Regions from separate parts of the Shewanella sp. S23-S33 genome, predicted to be linked through region 1. Evidence: predicted binding sites of a transcription regulator. Region 1 holds the regulator's gene; each other region holds the start of a gene.
The links. The regulator LexA, encoded in region 1, represses DNA repair genes until DNA is damaged. The targets are predictions, from matches to a motif close to TACTGTATNNNNATACAGTA.
Positions count from the first base shown of each region.

Region 2: recA (recombinase RecA) is a predicted target of LexA. The motif match lies at 2,673-2,692, and genes of this name have one in related genera.
Region 3: dinG (ATP-dependent DNA helicase DinG) is a predicted target of LexA. The motif match lies at 4,141-4,160, and genes of this name have one in related genera.
Region 4: ACHA99_RS17420 (DNA topoisomerase III) is a predicted target of LexA. The motif match lies at 2,694-2,713, and genes of this name have one in related genera.

Region 1 is NZ_JBHFFD010000043.1:42,236-47,731, forward strand. Features, by position in the region: gene plsB (glycerol-3-phosphate 1-O-acyltransferase PlsB) at 1-826, opposite strand, end outside; gene lexA (transcriptional repressor LexA) at 987-1,607, shown strand; gene ACHA99_RS10960 (cell division inhibitor SulA) at 1,604-2,116, shown strand; gene coxB (cytochrome c oxidase subunit II) at 2,520-4,055, shown strand; gene ctaD (cytochrome c oxidase subunit I) at 4,065-5,496, shown strand, end outside.
Region 2 is NZ_JBHFFD010000024.1:149,136-154,631, reverse strand. Features, by position in the region: gene mutS (DNA mismatch repair protein MutS) at 1-2,397, opposite strand, end outside; gene recA (recombinase RecA) at 2,800-3,867, shown strand; gene ACHA99_RS08195 (regulatory protein RecX) at 3,885-4,355, shown strand; gene alaS (alanine--tRNA ligase) at 4,675-5,496, shown strand, end outside.
Region 3 is NZ_JBHFFD010000038.1:61,894-67,389, reverse strand. Features, by position in the region: gene ACHA99_RS10180 (porin) at 174-1,376, opposite strand; gene ACHA99_RS10175 (DNA polymerase II) at 1,599-4,046, opposite strand; gene dinG (ATP-dependent DNA helicase DinG) at 4,184-5,496, shown strand, end outside.
Region 4 is NZ_JBHFFD010000064.1:45,915-51,410, reverse strand. Features, by position in the region: gene ACHA99_RS17425 (alpha/beta fold hydrolase) at 1-368, shown strand, start outside; gene ACHA99_RS17420 (DNA topoisomerase III) at 582-2,681, opposite strand; gene ACHA99_RS17415 (hypothetical protein) at 2,848-3,135, shown strand; gene ACHA99_RS17410 (sodium:alanine symporter family protein) at 3,403-4,881, shown strand; gene purF (amidophosphoribosyltransferase) at 5,009-5,496, opposite strand, start outside.

The DNA.
Region 1 (5,496 bases):
AAGTTAAGAAACGCTCAGCAATACGCACTAAACTATCTGAGTAATCGGCAGCGATTTCATCGAGATACTCAATAGCCGTCTCGCGCGCTTGGGTCTCAGAAATCTTTTTACTGGCGGCTTCTTCTTGAATCGCTTTGCGCAGCGACTCAGATTTGAGCAACGAATGAAACAGTGCTTGGCGGTTTGGCAGCACAGGCCCTGTCATTACCTTACGTTGACGACGGAAATGCACGCGCGCAACCCGTGCTAACTTATGGGCAATCCCCATGTCGGTGCCATGTTCGTCAGCCATGTAACGCAGGGATACGGCATTCGAAAACTGCACGAAGTTATGTCGACCTAAGAACAGAATCATCAAGCACTTGCGTAGCCAAGTCGGGTTTTCCCGCTCAAATACGGCCGCCTTCATAGTGTCGTCTTCTTTCCCTGGCGTTCGACCCCAATACAAGCTCACGGGCACAAGTTGAATATCCAATTCAGGACGTTCCTTATGCACGGCTAACAAACGCATAAAGCATTCGAGGAAAGGCTCATTACCAGCACGTTCGCCAAACAGTGGCTTACGTCCTTGAAGACAGACAACCCGAGGCGCAATCACACCATTAGCCACTAGAGGCTCATAAGGGCTTGGTAAGCCTAACTTAGCCGTTATTTCGCTCAAAGCAGCGATGTCACTGAGGGATTCTGTTTTCATCACATAAACAAGGGGTCTGGAAGCATCCAGATTCAGATCGGCAAAGGGATCCTGAGGCACCACAATAGTGTGCACTAAGTGTTTTTGGATCCAACGTAATGATTTCAACCAAAGAGAGTCGTGTTTAGGCATTATTCTTATGCAATTAAGTGCGTTTACTAGCCCGATAGAATACCAGACTATGGGCAATATTCGCTAATTCTCTCCAACATAGCTAAAAAGTGGTTAATACTTGCGCTGCAAATAATACTGTATATACTAACAGTAACTGTATAGAAAAACAGGAAACACCATGAGACCTTTGACGCCACGCCAAGCTGAAATTTTAGAGCTAATTAAACGAAATATTGCCGATACTGGCATGCCACCCACTCGGGCAGAAATCGCAACCCGTTTAGGTTTTAAGAGCGCCAATGCGGCTGAAGAACACCTTAAAGCGTTGGCGAAAAAGGGCTGCATTGAGATCATGCCTGGCACATCTCGGGGCATTCGTCTGCCTGCGGAAATCGAAGATTTGACTGAAACAGGTTTACCGCTCATCGGCCAAGTGGCCGCAGGTGAACCTATCCTCGCCCAAGAACATGTTGAACAGTACTACCAAGTCGACCCAAGCATGTTCCATCCCGCCGCCGATTTTTTACTGCGAGTAAAAGGCGACAGCATGAAAAATATCGGCATTCTCGAAGGTGATTTACTGGCAGTTCATAAAGTAGAACAAGCTAGAAATGGTCAAGTGGTTGTCGCTAGAGTCGATGACGATGTCACTGTTAAACGTTTCGAAAAAAAAGGTAATGTGGTCTATCTACATGCCGAAAATGAAGATTACTCCCCGATTAAAGTGGATTTAGGCTTCCAAAGTTTAACAATTGAAGGACTCGCCGTCGGTGTGATCCGTAATGGAGATTGGCTATGAATAAACTACTTGGCAATGCCCCCCGCCATCCGGGCTTGTGGCTCGATGAAGTCCGTGATGCCGACTATGACTGGCACCATGCGCCTATCGCCTGCATGCCAACTAAGACTCAAGGTCGCCAAGAATTAATTCATCTGAGTGCACAACTCGCTCAGTTAAGCCAACAGGGCCGTTGGTTAGTGCTCATCAACCCACCAAGTATTGGCTACAAGCAAACGCTCGCTAACGCGGGTGTGCGTATGGATAGAGTTTTGCTGGTACATGCTAAAGATGAAGTCGAAACCCTGTGGGCGATGGAAAAAGCCCTGACAAGTGGTACGTCCAGTGCAGTCATTACTTGGACTCAATCATTAGATGCGCGGGATAATCGACGCCTACAAATCGTGGCTAAAAGTGCCAGAGCTATGGGCATAGTGCTTGAAGACGTAAACAGTCACTTACATGCAGACGTACGTATTGAGCAAGGCAATCTCTTCGGCCAGCAATCTTTTTTTAGCGCTGTACACTAAATATTCATTTAATTTTTTACCTTGAAAGCCGCCTCACCTATGAATGTGAGGCTTTTTTTTGGCAATTTTTCAGATAATTAGATAAATAAGTGATCTTGATCAATATTTAAACAGCAAGTATGGTTGATTAAGTCGGTGATGATATATCACCCACCGTGGTCAATGAATCGAGTATTTATCGAACTCGAAGCGCCACTAAAAATAGAGAACAGATTTATTTCAGCAGTATGTGCCAGCGTGGCTAATTACCAGCAGTAACAATACTTGATTAAAAGTAACAGCCGCCAACGCACGTTGAAGTCAAAAAAGCTTTTTTGGGAACTGAAGAGTTTGCATAGAGTTGAGACTTACTGTGTTGCTCTTCTTTGTAGTTGCTATTCGCAATTGGCAGAGGAGAAGTCTTGTGAAGCAATTGTTGTATTGTTTACTCGTGGTGCTTTTCGCACCACCGTTGACCGCCGCAGACATGCGGTTCAACATGACCCCTGGCGTGACCGAGATCAGTGGCAAGGTTTATCACTTGCACATGACCATCTTGTATATCTGCTGCGCAATAGGCCTAGTGGTCTTTGGCGTCATGATTTACGCCATGATCAACCACAGAAAATCCAAAGGCGCTGTCGCGTCCCACTTTCACGAAAGCACTAAAGTTGAAATCGCTTGGACGATTCTGCCATTTATCATTTTGATCTTAATGGCGATTCCAGCGACAAAAACTTTAATCGCAATGGAAGATCCCAGCAACGCCGATCTCACCGTAAAAGTCACGGGTTCACAATGGAAATGGCATTACAGCTATTTCGATCAAGATATTGATTTTTATAGCATACTGACAACACCCAGAGCACAAATCGAAGGCACCGAAACCAAGGGTGAAAACTATCTATTGGAAGTCGATAAACCGCTCGTTCTACCAATAAACCGCAAAATCCGCTTTCTGATGACTTCAGAGGATGTCATCCATTCTTGGTGGGTACCCGCCTTTGCAATTAAGAAAGATGCCAACCCTGGATTTATCAATGAAGCTTGGACTCGCATCGACAAACCCGGCATTTACCGTGGTCAATGCGCCGAGCTCTGCGGTAAAGACCATGGTTTTATGCCTATCGTAGTACAAGCGTTACCCGAAGCCGAGTTTGAGGCTTGGGTCACAGAGCAGAAACAAGCCGCAGGTGCTGCGGCTGAAGCCGCTCAAGCCGCTTTATCACAAACCCTAAGTAAAGAAGAGTTGATGACTCTAGGCGAACAAGTTTACCTCGGGCACTGCGCAGCCTGCCACCAGCCCAATGGCGAAGGGTTGCAAGGCGTATTTCCGCACCTTAAAGGTAGCCCGATTGCAACAGGACCACTCAGCGGTCACCTTGAAATTGTGCTCAACGGTAAAACGGGTACAGCCATGCAAGCGTTTAGTAAGCAATTGACTGCACAAGAAATCGCGGCAGTGACTACCTACGAGCGTAATGCTTGGGGCAATAATACTGGCGATGCAGTGCAAGCCAAAGACGTAAACGAGTACATGAACGGCAGTTCTGCACAAACATCCGCCGCGGTACCAAGCAGTACAACCCCAACACCCGCACCTGCAACAGACGTCTCAGCTGCAGTCGATCCCGCAAGCCTCCCCACACTCAGCCATGACGCCCTCATGGCCGAAGGTGAAACTGTCTACGCGACCTTCTGTGCTGCCTGCCATCAAGTGACAGGTGCAGGAATACCACCCGCCTTCCCCGCGCTAGTGGGTAGTGCTATCGCCATTGGACCAGTCGCCAATCACATCGATATTGTGATGCACGGCAAAACGGGCACGGCTATGCAGGCATTTGGCAAACAGCTTAGCCCACAGCAACTTGCAGCAGTCATTACCTATGAACGCAATGCTTGGGGTAACAATACCGGCGATACAGTGCAACCTGCTGATATCGCAAGTCATGGACAGTAGGGGATAATGATGAGCACTACGACTCAAGATCAAACCGCAGCCCATGATGACCATCATCATGGTGCGCCAAAGGGCATCATGCGCTGGCTGCTAACCACCAACCATAAAGACATAGGTACTTTGTATTTATGGTTCAGCTTCATTATGTTCTTAACCGGTGGCGCTATGGCCATGGTGATCCGCGCTGAACTCTTTCAACCTGGATTACAATTGGTCGAGCCCAACTTTTTCAACCAAATGACAACTGTTCATGGGTTGATCATGGTATTCGGCGCGGTAATGCCGGCCTTTACAGGGCTCGCTAACTGGCTGATCCCTATGATGATAGGAGCGCCCGATATGGCGCTGCCACGGATGAATAACTGGAGTTTTTGGATACTCCCCTTCGCCTTCACTATTCTTCTCAGTTCGCTATTTATGGAAGGTGGCGGACCTAACTTTGGTTGGACCTTCTACGCACCACTATCAACAACTTATAGTCCAGATAGCACGGCGCTCTTTGTATTTTCTATTCACATCATGGGGATTAGTTCGATCATGGGCGCGATCAACGTGATTGTGACCATAGTGAATTTACGCGCGCCAGGCATGACATGGATGAAGTTACCATTGTTTGTCTGGACTTGGCTTATCACGGCATTCCTCCTGATCGCGGTTATGCCCGTACTCGCGGGCGCAGTGACTATGGTGCTGACCGATAAGTTTTTCGGCACGAGTTTCTTCGATGCGGCTGGCGGCGGCGATCCTGTGATGTTCCAGCATATTTTCTGGTTCTTCGGCCACCCTGAAGTCTACATCATGATCTTGCCGTCCTTTGGCATCATCTCTGCCATAGTCCCCGCCTTCAGTCGTAAACCCTTATTTGGCTATGCATCCATGGTTTATGCTACCGCTAGTATTGCAATTCTGTCGTTCCTCGTATGGGCGCACCATATGTTCACCACAGGTATGCCAGTGTTTGCCGAGCTGTTCTTCATGTATTGCACTATGTTGATTGCAGTGCCAACTGGGGTGAAAGTGTTTAACTGGGTTGCCACTATGTGGCGCGGCTCACTCAGTTTCGAAACGCCCATGCTGTTTGCTGTAGCCTTTATCATACTCTTCACTATTGGCGGTTTTTCGGGATTAATGCTCGCCATTACACCCGCCGACTTCCAGTACCACGATACTTATTTTGTTGTGGCACATTTCCATTATGTACTCGTAACTGGTGCGATTTTCTCCATCATGGCAGCGGCCTATTACTGGCTACCTAAGTGGACGGGACACATGTACAACGAACGACTGGGACAATGGCATTTCTGGTGTTCGGTGATTTCGGTCAACGTGCTGTTTTTCCCGATGCATTTCCTTGGGCTGGCAGGAATGCCAAGGCGTATCCCTGACTACTCGATTCAATTTGCCGATGTTAATCAAATCGTCTCGATTGGTGGGTTTGCCT
Region 2 (5,496 bases), on a different contig from region 1:
TTGCTGCAATTTATGTTTCGCTGCTTTAATCACTTTGTTTGGCACGCCGGCAAGCGCCGCAACTTGTAAGCCGTAGCTTTTACTGGCGGCGCCTTCTTGTACTGCATGCATAAAGGCGATGGTATCATCGTGCTCTATGGCATCAAGGTGCACATTGTAAACACCTGCCATTAAGTCAGGTAATTGAGTTAGCTCAAAATAATGGGTGGCGAATAGGGTCATAGCCCCGACTTGCTGGGCTAAATATTCCGCCGCCGACCAAGCTAGCGATAAACCATCATAGGTGGATGTTCCACGGCCGATTTCATCCATTAACACTAAACTACTGGCAGTGGCATTGTGCAGAATGTTGGCAGTTTCAGTCATTTCTACCATAAAGGTTGAGCGGCCAGAGGCCAGATCGTCTGATGCGCCAATACGGGTAAAGATGCGATCAATTGTGCCAATCAGGGCGCGATCTGCTGGCACAAAACAACCAATATGGGCCATCAGCGTAATCAAGGCGACTTGACGCATATAGGTCGATTTACCGCCCATGTTGGGTCCGGTGACAATCAACATACGTCTTTGATTGTGCAAGGTCACTGGGTTAGCGATAAACGGCGTTTGGCTAACACGCTCCACCACTGGATGGCGACCAGCCTCTATCTGTACTCCGATATCTTGGCTCAGCTCTGGACAAGTGTAGCCTAAGGTTTCGGCACGCTCGGCAAAGTTACTCAACACATCAAGCTCAGCCGCAGCTCTAGCAAAGGCTTGTAATTCATGCAATTTTGGCAGAATAAGATCGAACAACTGTTCCCATAACTGCTTTTCGAGTGCCAGCGCTTTACCTTGGCTCGAGAGGACTTTTTCTTCGTATTCCTTAAGTTCGGGCGTGATATAACGCTCCATATTCTTAAGTGTTTGGCGTCGTTGATAATTGAGCGGTACTTGTGAGGATTGCAGACGACTCACTTCGATGTAATAGCCGTGTACGCGGTTATAGCCGACTTTAAGTGTATTGATGCCAGTACGTTCTTTTTCTCTGGCTTCAAGTTGTACTAAGTAATCACTCGCTCCTTCGCTCAGACCGCGCCATTCATCTAGTTCGCTGTTGTAGCCTTCACGGATCACCCCGCCATCGCGGATAAGCATAGGTGGATTATCGACTATCGCGCGCTCAAGTAGGGCTTGCTCTGCGGGGAACTCACCTAAGTGTTGGCGCAACTGGGTCGTGTGCGGTGCGCTCAGTGTACTTAAACTCAGTTGTAATTCAGGCAATAAGCCCAGAGCTTGACGTAAACGTGCAAAGTCCCTTGGACGAGCGGTACGCAGCGCGAGTCTTGCCATGATACGTTCGATATCGCCAAGTGCCTTTAACTGCTCATGCAAACCTTCGTGGGCTGCGGTATCGAGGAGTTCAGTCACCGCCTGTTGGCGCGCCTTGATTTGCTTAGGATCTCGCAGAGGCTGATGGATCCAGCGTTGTAACATACGGCTGCCCATAGGCGTTGCCGTATTATCCAATACTGCCGCTAAGGTATTATCGCGGCCACCGGCAAGGTTTTGAGTTAATTCTAAATTTCGGCGCGTTGCCGCATCGAGCACTATGCTATCGGTTTGATTGAAGCGGATAATGGCATTGATATGGGGCAGTGCCGTGCGCTGTGTGTCTTTGACATATTGCATTAAGCAACCCGCAGCCTGCAGTGATAAACGTGCATCTGCGATACCAAAACCATGCAAGTCTTTCGTGCCAAACTGGGCCAGTAGTAACTTGATACTCGTATCGTAATCAAATTCCCACTCGGGGCGACGGCGTTTGCCTTTAAAACCGTTAAGTAGTCCAAGTTCACCAAAGTCTTCACTGTAGAGAATTTCAACGGGATTAGTGCGTTGCAATTCCGCTTCTAATGACTCTCGGGTGTCGAGCTCTGCAATCACAAAACGTCCGGATGAAACATCTAATGTGGCATAACCAAAACCGACTTTACCTTGATAAACCGCGGCTAACAGATTGTCTTGGCGTTCCTGCAGCAACGCTTCGTCGGTTAAGGTGCCTGGCGTGACAATTCGCACCACTTTACGTTCTACCGGCCCTTTAGATGTCGCGGGATCGCCAATCTGTTCGCAAATCGCAACTGATTGACCAATTTGAACTAATTTTGCAAGATAGCCTTCCACAGCATGGTAAGGAAGCCCCGCCATCGGAATAGGATCGCCACCACTTTTACCGCGCGCAGTGAGTGAAATGCCTAACAGCTCAGAAGCGCGTTTAGCATCGTCATAAAACAACTCGTAGAAGTCACCCATGCGATAAAACAGCAACATATCGTGATGTTCTGCTTTCATCGTCAAGTACTGACGCATCATAGGAGTATGTTTTTCTAAATCATCGGTATCAATTACATTCATTAAATCGTTATCGTCCGTTGTGACTGCCTAAAGGCGATACAGTTTGTGTGGTTAAGGGTGATTAAGCGCTATGGAAGCGGAAGACTGCTGTACAATTTTCAGCTAAAAAGACCACGCAAAATTTGTTGCGCCAATCTTAGCAATAATTTAGCGAAAATTGAGCCCTTAACGATGGATATTGATCAAAGGGAGCTATTATCTGATTTGATATTCGCTAAAACCTTGGCCATATTAAAAATCCTATCAGCTAAAAATAATTCAGTCACAGGTCTTGATACTGTATGATTGTACAGTATACTAGTCAGCAGAATTAAGACAAAAAGCGCGGCTTTTTGAATTACCCGTTTGTAAATTGAATATCACTTTTGACAGCTTAATGCTTGTCTTGATGAGGGAACAGGAATGAAGGTCGATCCAAATAAAGAGAAAGCACTTGCTGCGGTATTGATCCAAATTGAGAAACAATTTGGTAAAGGCTCCATCATGAAGCTGGGCGAAGATCGCTCTATGGATGTTGAGACCATTTCTACCGGTTCTCTGTCTCTGGACGTTGCTTTAGGTGCTGGCGGTTTGCCAATGGGTCGTATCGTTGAGATCTATGGTCCTGAATCATCAGGTAAAACAACACTGACTTTAGAAGTGATTGCGGCAGCGCAACGTGAAGGCAAAACCTGTGCCTTTATCGATGCAGAGCATGCACTAGACCCTATTTATGCTAAAAAATTGGGCGTAGATATTGATAACCTGCTGTGTTCACAACCGGATACCGGCGAGCAAGCGCTTGAGATTTGTGATGCTTTAACTCGTTCAGGCGCTGTTGACGTTATCGTAGTCGACTCAGTGGCGGCATTAACGCCTAAAGCTGAAATCGAAGGCGAAATTGGTGATTCTCACATGGGCCTAGCGGCGCGTATGATGAGCCAAGCTATGCGTAAACTTGCGGGTAACTTAAAGCAATCTAACACCTTACTTATCTTCATCAACCAAATTCGGATGAAGATTGGTGTGATGTTCGGTAACCCAGAAACTACAACCGGTGGTAATGCGCTGAAGTTTTATGCTTCTGTTCGCCTAGACATTCGCCGCACTGGTGCCATTAAAGACGGCGATGAAGTGGTCGGTAACGAAACTCGCGTTAAAGTGGTGAAAAACAAGGTTGCAGCGCCGTTTAAGCAGGCTGAGTTCCAAATCCTTTATGGCCAAGGTATTAACCGTACTGGTGAGTTAGTAGACTTAGGCGTAGCCCATAAGTTGATTGAAAAAGCGGGCGCTTGGTACAGCTATAAAGGTGATAAAATCGGCCAAGGTCGTGCTAATGCTGGCAAATATCTGACTGAAAACCCAGCTATTGCTGCTGAAATTGACAAGACGCTACGTGAGTTGCTTTTGAGTAATCCGAGTGCCTTGGCTGCCAAAGCTGATGATAGTACTGAGGACAATATTGATTTAGAGACAGGCGAAGTATTCTGAGTCAGTCAGCCCATCAAATTGCGGTCGCGCTGTTAGCGCGCCGCGATTATTCCCGCTTACAAATCCGCGATAAATTGCTCGAGAAAGGCTTCGACCTTAACGATATCGAACCTGTACTCGATGCTTGTGAATCCTCCGGTTTTATTAATGATGCTCGTTATGCCGAACTGTTGGTGCGAAGCCACATCAGTCGAGGGCACGGTGCTATCCGTATCCGCCAAGCGATAGCGCAAAAAGGCTTGTCTAAAGATTGTATTGAAGCGGCGATAACCAATAGTGATTGTGACTGGTTTGAGCTAGCAAAAGATAAAGCCACCAAAAAATACGGCATTCCCCGTGTGACAGAAGTGAAGGGCTCTAAAGCTCGGGATCTCATCGCAAAGGAAAAGGCCAGACGAGTGCGTTTTTTAATGGGCCAAGGCTTTAGCTACGATCAAATCACTTACGCACTAGATTCAGATCCCAATGATCTCGATGAAGATTATTAAATTTGGAGCTAAGACTGTAAAAGCTCATCTAAATATCATCAATCGGTCTTGTCCATTTCGTACTTCACATTAGACTCACTTGCTTAAATATTGTCCGTGCCGCGATAAACTTACGCCGTCTTTATTTGTGCTTTATCCTGTCGTTTTGCTTCTAGTGACGCTGGTGTGGGCGATTCACGCTAAAATATTAAATTCCTGATGTGTATATCACCAATCAAGACTGGTCGTCCTTCCTTAGTCTGCTTATAATGCTGGGCAAATAGAAATACGGCTAGCCTAAGGCGTAGCTGGTAATGCTTACCCAATTCAGGATGATTTCATGTATCAAACTACAGCAGAGCTCAGAAGCGCTTTCCTCGAATTTTTCCGCAGCAATGGTCATCAAGTTGTGGACAGTAGTTCATTAGTGCCAGGCAACGATCCCACACTTTTATTTACCAATGCAGGAATGAACCAGTTCAAGGACGTGTTTCTTGGCATGGACAAACGCAATTATACGCGTGCGACCACTGCTCAACGTTGTGTACGCGCCGGTGGTAAACATAACGATTTGGATAACGTTGGCTACACAGCACGTCATCACACCTTTTTCGAAATGCTAGGTAACTTCAGTTTTGGAGATTATTTCAAAGAAGAAGCGATTCGTTTGGGCTGGACTTTTTTAACTGAAACGTTAAAGCTGCCGAAGGAACGTCTGTGCGTCACTATTTATCAGACAGATGATGAAGCCTTTGAAATCTGGAATAAAAAAATTGGTGTCGCTGCCGAGAACATCATACGTATCGGTGACAATAAAGGTGCTGCCTTTGCGTCAGATAACTTCTGGCAAATGGGTGATACCGGTCCTTGTGGTCCATGTACTGAGATTTTTTATGACCATGGTGATCATATTTGGGGCGGACGTCCTGGCAGTCCTGAAGAGGATGGTGATCGTTTCATCGAAATCTGGAACATCGTTTTCATGCAGTACAACCGTCAAGCATCGGGTGAAATGTTACCTTTGCCTAAGCCCTCGGTTGATACAGGTATGGGGATTGAGCGTATTGCTGCGATTATGCAGGGCGTACATTCTAACTACGAAATCGATATTTTCCGTACTTTGATTGCTAAAGCCGCAGAGGTCATTGGTGTTAGTGACTTA
Region 3 (5,496 bases), on a different contig from region 1:
TGACATGAGTTTGTTGTAAGGAGAGAAAATGCTAAAACTTAAACCATTTAAGACGATATTATTGAGTTTAATAACCTTTTTGAATGAAAAAGCCCAAAGTTTTACACTTTGGGCTTTGGAGCAACACTTACAACTGGCACAATTCTAAACAATTGTAATAGATAAGGTCGAACTTAGAGCGTGTAACGGATACCGATTGCAACGCCGTCAGATTCTGAAAGCGACATTCTGGCTTCATGTTCTCCAGAAAAATCACTGTAATCTTTACGTGCTTCTACATATAGAACTGTGTTTGGGTCCCATACAAAATGCAAACCAACCACGACAAACTGACGTTTGAACTCATCGTTAGGATCGGCATTAAAGTTAGGTTGAATGACATAGTCTTTACCGGCATCAAGCACGTTGTAAGAAATGAATGGGCGTAATCCATTGTCAAACTTGTATGAAACTAAACTTTCAATACCATAAGCGTCTTTAATCAAACGACCAATATTGTCTGTGTCATGATTTTCTTGTCTGTTAACGTTTGCAGCAGCGTATAAGCCATTGCTATCGAAGTTACCCCAAGTGATACCCGCACCGTAGATAAGATCAACCGCTGTGGTTTGTTCGCCGTTACCAAAACTCACATCAAACTCACCGCGGTTAACACCCGCAGTTAAGGTCAGCATATCAGTGGCTTTATAGGTCAGCGCGCCACCATAAGTATAATTGTATTCTACTTGTTGAGCTGCTTTATCACCGCTTTCCCAGTTCTCTTGACACTGAGCTTGTGAAATATCATCCGTTGTATCACAGGTATAGAAGCTGCTGTTTTTCAACTGTGCTTGAACTGCAAAGCTTACATCGCCAAATGCATTGCGATATTGAACTGTTTTATCACCACGACCAACACCGTTTACCGCGCCATCATCTTTATTATAAGTGTAAACACCTGCAGTGTTACCGTCCCACACAAAACCGTAGTTAGTGTTGTAAACGACATCGTACCAAGCGCCCCACTGCTTACCAATAGTCAGTGTTCCATAAGTGTCATGGGACAGACCAGCGTAACCTAAACGGTTATAAAAGAACTCTTCTTGAACAGATTCGAAGCGATTGTTATAGACGATGTCGCTACTACCTACAGGGTTCACACCCCATTCCAATTTAGCAAATGCTTTCCAACCGTCAGTCAACTCACGATTAAAACCAAAATTAATGCGAGATGCGCCGTTAACAACCTCTGTTTCCCCTTGAGTGTTGATCACGCGTGCATCAATAAAACCACCGATTTCTACGGCATTTTTATTATCTTTATAGATCTCGATAGCTGAGACTGATGGAACTAAAAAAATTGCTGCAAGCGCAGTTGCTACTAACGTCTTGTTCATTTGGTGCTTAACCTTTTTTGTTTATGTTCTGTCAACGTCATTCCGTTGTTATATTTCCTTACAATTTCCTCTTAAAGGGTAGCAAACTTTCAATATTCCCTCAAAGCTAAACCTAAAGAATATGTCGATTAACATCACAAAAACAAACCAGTTAACCTCTACAAAACAGGTTAAAACGCTACATTCGCCACCCTGCGCAACACATAAAGAACATTAAAAACACTATATTAACAGCAACTGCTTTGACGCAATATCCATGTAGTTTAGTTTCATTATCGAAAAAACAGGCTCGGCAATAGGGCCAATTTGCTTATCAATGTAGTATTGGTAATCAATTGGTGACGTTCTGTACAGTAAGGATTCCGGTCCATTTACAGTAATCAGATAATCAATCTGCGCCCCACGCTTGCCAAAAGAGGCATCTCCTGTTAAGTCGCATAATTGTTGAGCGACTTTAACATGGGGAGAAGATTTAGCCGTGTAATCTTCAATATTGCGTCGCATACGTTTGCGAAATACCAAATCATCATCCAACTCACCATCAAGCAGCTTTTCAAACACACTGGCCAAATAAACACTAATATCCCTTTGGTTAAACATCCGTTCATAGAGTGACTCTTGAACTTTGCGCGCTAAAGGGCTCCAATCACTGCGCACTTGCTCCATACCTTTAAAAGTAAGCTCAAGTTCATCGCTCGCATTGCGCCACGCGCCAACATAACGTTTTTTACTGCCTTCTAACGACCCCCTTAAGGTCGGCATAAAAAACTGCTCATAGTGGCGTTCAAACTGTAACTCGAGAAAACTCTCAACTTGATGATCTTCAGCGATCTTAGCCTGCCACTTAGCATTAATTTCCCGCGCCAGAGTGTTACCTAAGGCGTTAATGTCTGAGAGATCAGGCTCGCTGCCAAGCCAGACAAAGGTCGAATCCGTATCGCCGTAAATCACTTGATAGCCCATCTCTTCTATCCATGCGCGGGTTTGTTTCATGATTTGATGGCCACGCATAGTGATCGAACTTGCTAACTTTGCATCGTGGAAAACACAACCTTGAGAACCTAAAACCCCATACAACGAGTTCATGATAATTTTTATCGCTTGGGATAAAGGCGCATTGTGCTCACGTTTGGCCTTTTCGCGCTGCTCAGATAATGTTTGGATAAGCTTAGGTAAAATGGGCTGTTGCCGACTGAAACGCCCACCGAGAAACCCCGCAACACAGTCAGACTCGGGCAATCGCAAACCTTCAATTAATCCCTTAGGGTCAATCAAAAAGGTACGAATAATGGAGGGATACAGACTTTTAAAATCGAACACTAAGATGTGCTTATAAAGTCCCGGTACAGAATCCATCACATAGCCGCCGGGGCTTTCGATCCCATCACTCGCAGGAGCATAGGGTGCGACGTAACCTGCTCGATGTAGATGGGGTAAATACAAATGATTAAATGCCGCCACCGAAGCCCCAACTCGCCCCAACTCTAAACCTGTTAGTTCAGCTCGCGCGAGGGCGAACTCCCATAATTGAGTATGACTAAAAATATCCCACACCAGACGGCTGTCAGTAAGATTGTAATGTGCTAATGCTTGTTTATTGGCCTTAAACAACTGATCAATTTCTTCAACGCGATTATCCACGTTATGAATGGCCTTGCCTTCACCCAATAATTTCCGTGATACAAATTCCAACGAGAACCGCTCAAAATGATAGAAAGCGGCTTTGAGCCAATCGATACCATCGAGTACCACACGGCCCGGTAAAACTAAGGTTTCTGGCCGAAATTTATTATCGACTTTCCACTCAAGCTTTGCCCCTCCGCGGCCAATGGTGAGCGGAATACGGTGTAATAATGCCCGGCGTGACAAGAGTGCGAGGTCAAAACTCACCACTGACCAACCTATGACAAAGTCAGGATCAAACTCATGGAACCACGCGATTAATCGATGAATGAGTGCAGCCTCATCGGCCACCCATTCAATATATTCGGGAGAGTTTGATTCAGCCTCACCCACCATAATCACTTTTTCATAAGTCTGCTTGAGACTGTCTTGCTCTTCGTCTCGGCCACTGTATTGACCATATAGTGCAACTGAATAGAGTAAACCTTCAAAGCTGCATTCAAAATCCAGTGAAATACAGCGCAAATGTACAGCCGTTAAAGGGGCAATACTCTTAGCCCGCTCGGCGATAAACACGGGCAGCGAGTTAGCCTCAAGACTGTCGCTAGTCGGCGCGTGTATGTTACTCGTCGCAGAGAAATGCCCTAAAAATGCCACATCCAGCGCCACAAACCGCTCGATTAAATAACGCTGTTCGGGGCGAATGTCGGCTTCAAATAAAGGGATGTCGGCATCTTTAGCGATGCGCTGTAAGGTACGTAAACTATTGCTAGATTTAGCATAAACACCACTAACCGCGCCGCCTTTAAAGCTTTTGAGTGCTAACGGTACAAACCGCAATGCTTGACCCGGCGTTTGCAACTGCAAAGCCGTGACATCAGTTTGATGACAAAAACAAATGTGTTCAGTGCCTTGCACTTCCACCAGCACAGGGCCTTGGGCGGTAGCCAGATAATACTGCAACACTAAAATCCCATGACGATGAATCGCATGGCGTGTTAAGACTCGACCTTGTACACTAACGGCCGCGGTAGCCTCTGACTTCATCGCATGGTTTCCCAAATCGCATAGCTAGTCAATTTAGATGGTTCCTCAATTTAAATGCCGCCAAATGGCAGAAAAGTTTCTTAGGCTATGCAATCACTGTTATTATGTACAGCATTAATTCGATAAAGTAGTGACGCATGTTACCTGACAATGTAAAAACCCAGATCCGCGCCATCTATAAGGATATCGCTACCGCCTTGCCTAATTTTAGGCCGCGCCGCGAACAAAACTATATGGTGGCGGAAATCTCTAAGACCCTCGCCGGCGACTATGACAAAGATAGGCGCATCATAGTGGTCGAAGCAGGCACTGGTATCGGTAAATCATTGTCTTATATTCTCGGTACCATTCCACTGGCATTAGCGAGCAAGAAAAAAGTCTGTATCGCCACCGCGACCGTCGCCCTGCAAGAACAATTACTGCATAAAGACTTGCCCTTCTTCCTTGAGCAATCCGGCTTAAATTTCCGCTTTGGCCTAGTCAAAGGTCGACAACGTTATGTGTGTCTATCGAAACTGGCGATGCTCATCGGTGACGACAACAGTACACAAATGGCCATGTGGCAAACTAAGCCTGACAATAGCCAAGTAGCTATGATGCATGGCCTGTTAAAAGACTATAACGAAGGTCGCTGGAACGGCGAAATCGACACCTTAGCCGTGCCGCTGCCCGATCACCTGTGGCAACAAATCGCCTGCGACAAACACAGCTGTCATCGCCAAGTCGCCAGCCACAGAAATTGCCCGTTCCATAAAGCCCGTGAAGATGTCGATACCTGGGATGTACTCATCGCCAACCACAGCTTGTTATTCGCCGATTTAGAGCTAGGTGGCGGCGTGATTTTGCCCGATCCAGAAGACGTATTTTATGTTATCGATGAGGCACATCACTTACCGATTGTGGCGCGGGATTTCTCCAGTGCACAGGCCACGTTGAGGGGCGCATGCGACTGGCTCGAAAAAATTGGTAAAACCTGCGCCAAGTTACAAAACCAAATAAAGAGCAACAATATCATTGCCCCCGCGCAGGCGATGCAAGATCATTTAGGCGATCTTATCGCCCAGCTCAATCAAGTGGCCCACTACTGCGATACCCAGACCAAACACTTTGCCAATCCTGAAAACCGTCTGCGTTTTGAGCACGGCAAACTACCAGAGTCATTACTCATTCTCGCCGAAAACCTCGCTGTTACCTCTAATCTAGCCCTCAAACAGTTTAATAAAATGCTGTCACTGCTGGCCGAGGCGATTAAAGATGGCGATATTCCTAAACATCAATCCGAAGCGCTATTGGCCGAAACCGGATTTATGCTGCAAAGGCTCGAAAACCTGCAGAAATTGTGGAGGATGATGGCCAAGGAAGATAAGCACAAAGGTGCACCTATGGCGCGCTGGGTCGAACTCATCACAGGTAAACAAGTGGATTATCTGTTTAGCGCCTCACCTATCGA
Region 4 (5,496 bases), on a different contig from region 1:
TCCCCGCCTTTAACTATCAACAAGGTAAACCGTTTTTATTCACAGGTGAGATGATATACCCATGGATGTTTGACCAATTTAGTCACTTAGTGCCGCTTAAAGCCGCGGCAGAAATCCTTGCCCATAAATCAGATTGGCCAACACTTTACAATCTAGAGCAACTGGCACAAAACCGAGTCCCTGTTGCAGCGGCCATTTACAGTGAAGATATGTTTGTAGAGATGCAATACAGTTTAGAAACCACAAAACAAGTTGGCAGGCTAAAGTATTGGTTAACATCAGAATATGAACATAACGGCATTCGCATGGATGGAGAACGCATACTGGATAAACTCATCAGCTTAAACCGAGGCGACACCCTAAGATAAATATGAGCTTTAAGGGCTAATTAAGTTAATGCTGAGATTATATGCCTGCTCCTCATCAGTTGAGTGATTTTGGCAAGCTTTAACGACCTATTTCCGTATGAGTAAACCGTTTTGGTTTACTCTTTTTTTTTTGCCCAAATTCAGTGCTATGAAAGTGTTATAGCTTAAGGTCGAATATCCCCCTACAACAGAATCACAACGCACTCGTGACGATTAAACCTCTGTAGCCACTTTGCGTGTTTGACTCCTTGCGCCAGTACTAGCCACTGACTTCTTAACACTGCTTTTAGCTGTACTTGTAGTGCCTGCCCGTTTTGCCGAACTCGAGGCTTTGCGGTAAGGCGACTTACGATAACCAGATTTATTACTTGCCGTTTTACGATAACCTTGGCCTTGTAAACCATTAAGCGCGGTTGGCAGTTGTGCGCCTGCATTCTGGATAAGCGTGGATAAGGTGCCGAGCAGTGGTTGCATAAAGGCTTGATAAGAGGTTTCTTTATGGCAAATGCCGTTCAGGCTCGCTTCCCAAAGCGCTGTCATATCCGGCGTAGTCGCACTCGCGGGCAAGCTGTTAATCAATCCTTTCCCCACGTCTGTCGAGACAATAGATTTACCTAAGCGTTGTAAAAAACCGCGTTTGAACAGCAATTCGATAATACCTGCACGGGTGGCCTCTGTACCTAATCCATCGGTTTCTTTAAGAATTTTACGGATCTCAGGATCGGTCACATAACGGCTAATACCCGTCATAGCACCGAGTAAAGTGGCATCGGTAAAGGCCTTTGGTGGTTGAGTATTTTTCTCCAACAATTCGCCTCGAGTACAATGCAAAGCTTGCCCCAATTTCAACGGCGGTAATTGGCCGATAAACTCGTCATTCTCCTCATCGTCCTTACCTGTGCTTTCTTCCGTCGACTTGTTGCCATTCGCCTTACTGCCATTTGGCTCTTGGCGGGCAAAGAGTTGCTTCCAGCCGAGGGATTTATCCTGACGCGCCTTGGTATTAAATAAGCCACCCTCGATTGTCACTTGCACTGTGGTTTCACTGTAACAATAAGCCGGATAAAACTGTGCTAAGTACTGGCGAGCAACATGAAGATATAACTGCCTCTCACGCTGACTCAAGCTAGATAAGTTAGCCGTCTTCTCTGTGGGGACGATTGCGTGATGGGCGTCCACTTTTTTATCATCCCATGCTTTAGATTTAAGACGGGGATCGGGTGCATCAGCACCTTGCAATAACTCAGCAGCACCGTCACTTATCGCCTTAAGTACCGAAGGCGCAAGGTTATGTTGCTCAACGGGTAAATAACGACTGTCGGAGCGTGGGTAAGTAATGAGTTTATGGCGTTCATACAAACTCTGGCAGGTATCGAGCACATCCTTAGCACTCATGCCAAACCGTTTCGCCGCATCAATTTGCAACGCGGATAAGCTGTAGGGCAATGGTGGATTCTGTTTCTTGTCCTTAGCCACTAATTGAGTGACTAAGGCTGGTTTATCACTGATGCGACTCACCACATTTTGCGCTAGCCCTCTCGCTAACACTCGTCCTTCTTCATCCATATAAGGCTGACAAGCTTCGCTAGGTTGCCACTTGGCGCTGAAGGTTTCTTGCTTCTCGGTCGCCAAATGCGCCAGTACTTCATAAAAAGGCTTAGATTGAAAGTGGGCAATCTCTTCATCACGGCGCACCACTAGCCCAAGCAATGGCGTTTGTACTCGGCCGACGGATAACACGCCTTGATAACCGACCTTTTTACCTTGGATGGTGTACGCACGCGTCATATTCATGCCATAGAGCCAATCGGCACGACTGCGGGCTAAGGCAGATGTGGATAAAGGAATAAACTCGCGATTACTGCGTAGTTGCGTTAGAGCCCGTTTTACAGCTTGTGGGTTTAAGTCACTGATCAGTAAACGCTGGGTTTGATGTAGCTTGTCCCCCGTCACGCCAAGATAGGCAATCACTTCATCCACGAGTAACTGCCCTTCGCGGTCGGGATCACCCGCGTTAACCAGCGTGTTGGCTTGTTTGACTAATCGTTTTAGCACTGTGAGTTGGCTGCGGGTCGCAGCCTTAGGTTTTAGTTGCCACTTGTCTGGCACTATTGGCAAATGCTCGAATTTCCAAGACTTAAATTCGGGATTATAGGCATCAGGTTCTGCTTGCTCGAGCAAGTGACCAACGCACCAAGACACACAATCGCCATTGGCGGCTTCGATAAATCCATCGCCTTTTTTATGGGGTTTAGGCAATACATCGGCAATGGCCCGCCCTAGGCTAGGTTTTTCTGCGATATAGAGAATCATACAAACACCAAGCACTGGATATAATTACAGTATAATTTAGCCCAAACGCCAGTTGAGTGCAAATTTCTGTAGTAAACCGAGCTTAAATGTAAAAGCTTAAGTGTAAATTCAATTGCGAATGATTCTCAACAATGCATAAGATACACTAAATAACTAAGGAGTGACTATGAGACAGTTTGCAATAAATGCGCGACAGGCTATGACAATAACTCCAGCATTAATATTAAGATTCAATCAGTTATTGATATTCCATAGCTTAATGTTACTCGCAATAAGCATGCTCACCAGTACCTGGCTGGGACAAATGAAAATCATCGATATGCCGTTAGCATGGGGATTCATTCTCGTCATTCCTATTGCTGTGAGTTTATCTCTATTACTCAGCCACCAAATCACGCGCCATAGCTTAAGCAGCTTATTCGGCGTATGGATGCTACTTTGGGTAATGGGATAACTGACATTCATAATAAATCACTACCGTATTTCGAGTTAACTCGCCCCTCCGCTCTATTTACCCATGCTAAAACTCAATTTCAAAACACATTGGTTTCAAATATTTAACACTTTAACTATGAAGCTCCCTAAAAAATAGTTATGTTGAGTATCTTGGATATTTACAAAAAATGTCTTAATCAAAAGTGAATGTCCTAACTCAACATCTGTTGAATAACCGTAAACCTAAAAACTCTGCTAAAACAACACAATAAAGGAATCGGAGTCTATGAATGAGATTGTCAACGCGATCAATAGTGTAATTTGGAGCCCTGCACTTATTTTTCTTTGCCTAGGTGTCGGGCTCTATTTCTCCCTTCGCACTCGATTTTTACAGCTGCGCCATCTGCCAGAAATGATCCGCCTGATGTTTGATGGTAAGAGTACTGATGCGGGAGTGTCATCTTTTCAAGCACTCGCGATGACATTAGCGGGTCGAGTCGGTACAGGTAACATTGCAGGGGTTGCCACAGCAATCACCTTTGGTGGTCCTGGCGCTTTATTTTGGATGTGGATGGTTGCCTTTCTCGGTGCCAGCTCCGCCTTCGTTGAATCGACCTTAGGTCAAGTCTATAAAGAAAAAATCAATGGCGAGTATCGTGGTGGGCCTGCTTTTTATATTGAAAAAGGCTTAGGCATGAAATGGTATGCATGGGTATTTGCAATTGCGACCATATTTGCTTGCGGGATCCTGCTGCCGGGCGTACAAGCTAACTCGATTGGTTCAAGTTTAAAAACCGCTTTCAACATAGATCCTAATGTGACTGCAGCCATACTGGCTATGCTTCTTGGTTTTATCATTTTTGGCGGTGTAAAACGTATCGCTCACTTTGCCAGTGCCGTCGTCCCCTTTATGGCACTGGGTTACATCATAGTGGCTTGTGTCATCATAGCGCTAAATATTGGCCAGCTACCGGGTATTTTATGGTTAATTATCAAAAGTGCCTTTGGCTTTGATGCGGGTTTTGGTGCCATTTTAGGCTTAGCCATCATGTGGGGGGTAAAGCGGGGTATTTACTCCAACGAAGCGGGTCAAGGTACAGCGCCACATGCCTCATCTGCAGCGGCGGTAAGCCATCCTGCCAAACAAGGGTTAGTTCAAGCTTTTTCTGTGTATATCGACACCTTATTCGTTTGCTCTGCAACAGGTTTCATGCTGCTCATTACAGGACTGTATAATGTTCAGGGCCCAGACGGTGCGGCGCTCTATACCGGCATTGCCGGAGTCGCTGCAGGACCTGGCTACGTACAAACGGCAATGGAAAGTATGATGCCAGGATTTGGCAATATCTTTGTGGCTATCGCACTGTTCTTCTTCGCCTTTACGACCATAGTGGCTTATTACTACATTGCCGAGACCAACATTGCCTATATTAACCGTAAAGTAAATCATCCTTGGTTCATGGTCGTTCTCAAAGTCGTAATCATTGGCTCAACCGTATACGGCACAGTTAAAACGGCTGATATGGCTTGGGGAATGGGCGACATTGGTGTTGGACTCATGGCATGGCTCAATATTATTGCCATTATTCTATTGAGGAAAACCGCATTCACTTGCCTTAAAGATTATGAATCACAGCAGGCACTTGGCATTGAGCCACTTTTTGATCCGGTAAAACTGGGTATTAAAAATGCGGATTACTGGGTTGAACGTAAGCACGCTGAAGAAAATGTAATGACTGAAACAGCGCAACGCATAAATACGTAGACGTTATCACGATGATCCGTTAAGCAAATATAAGCCATTAAAAAGCCAGTGATTTCTCACTGGCTTTTTTTGTATCGTTTAGAACAAAAAGGACACAAACTTTACGATACTGAATTACCCACAATCCTTATGGGTGACAGACGTTATGCAGCTCTAAGTTAGTGCCAATATCTTTATTTCGATCGGCTTTAGCATCGTCATTTCGCAGTTGCGTCAAGTGATCTAAATACGCTTGGTCAACGTCGTTCGTGATGTAGTGACCATCAAATACGGACGTTTCGAAACGTTTAATCGCAGGATTCTCCATTCTTACCGCTTCAATTAAATCGGGTAAGTCTTGGAAAATAATGCCATCAGCACCAATTAACTTGGCGATTTCATCGGCATCACGACCGTGTGCAATAAGCTCATTCGACGTTGGCATATCAATACCGTACACGTTCGGGAAACGAATTTCTGGTGCGGCAGAGGCAAAGTACACTTTCTTAGCACCTGCTTCACGGGCCATTTCGATGATTTGCTCAGAGGTCGTACCGCGAACGATAGAGTCATCCACCAACAGGACATTTTTGCCTTTGAATTCAGTGTTAATCGCATTCAACTTGCGACGCACTG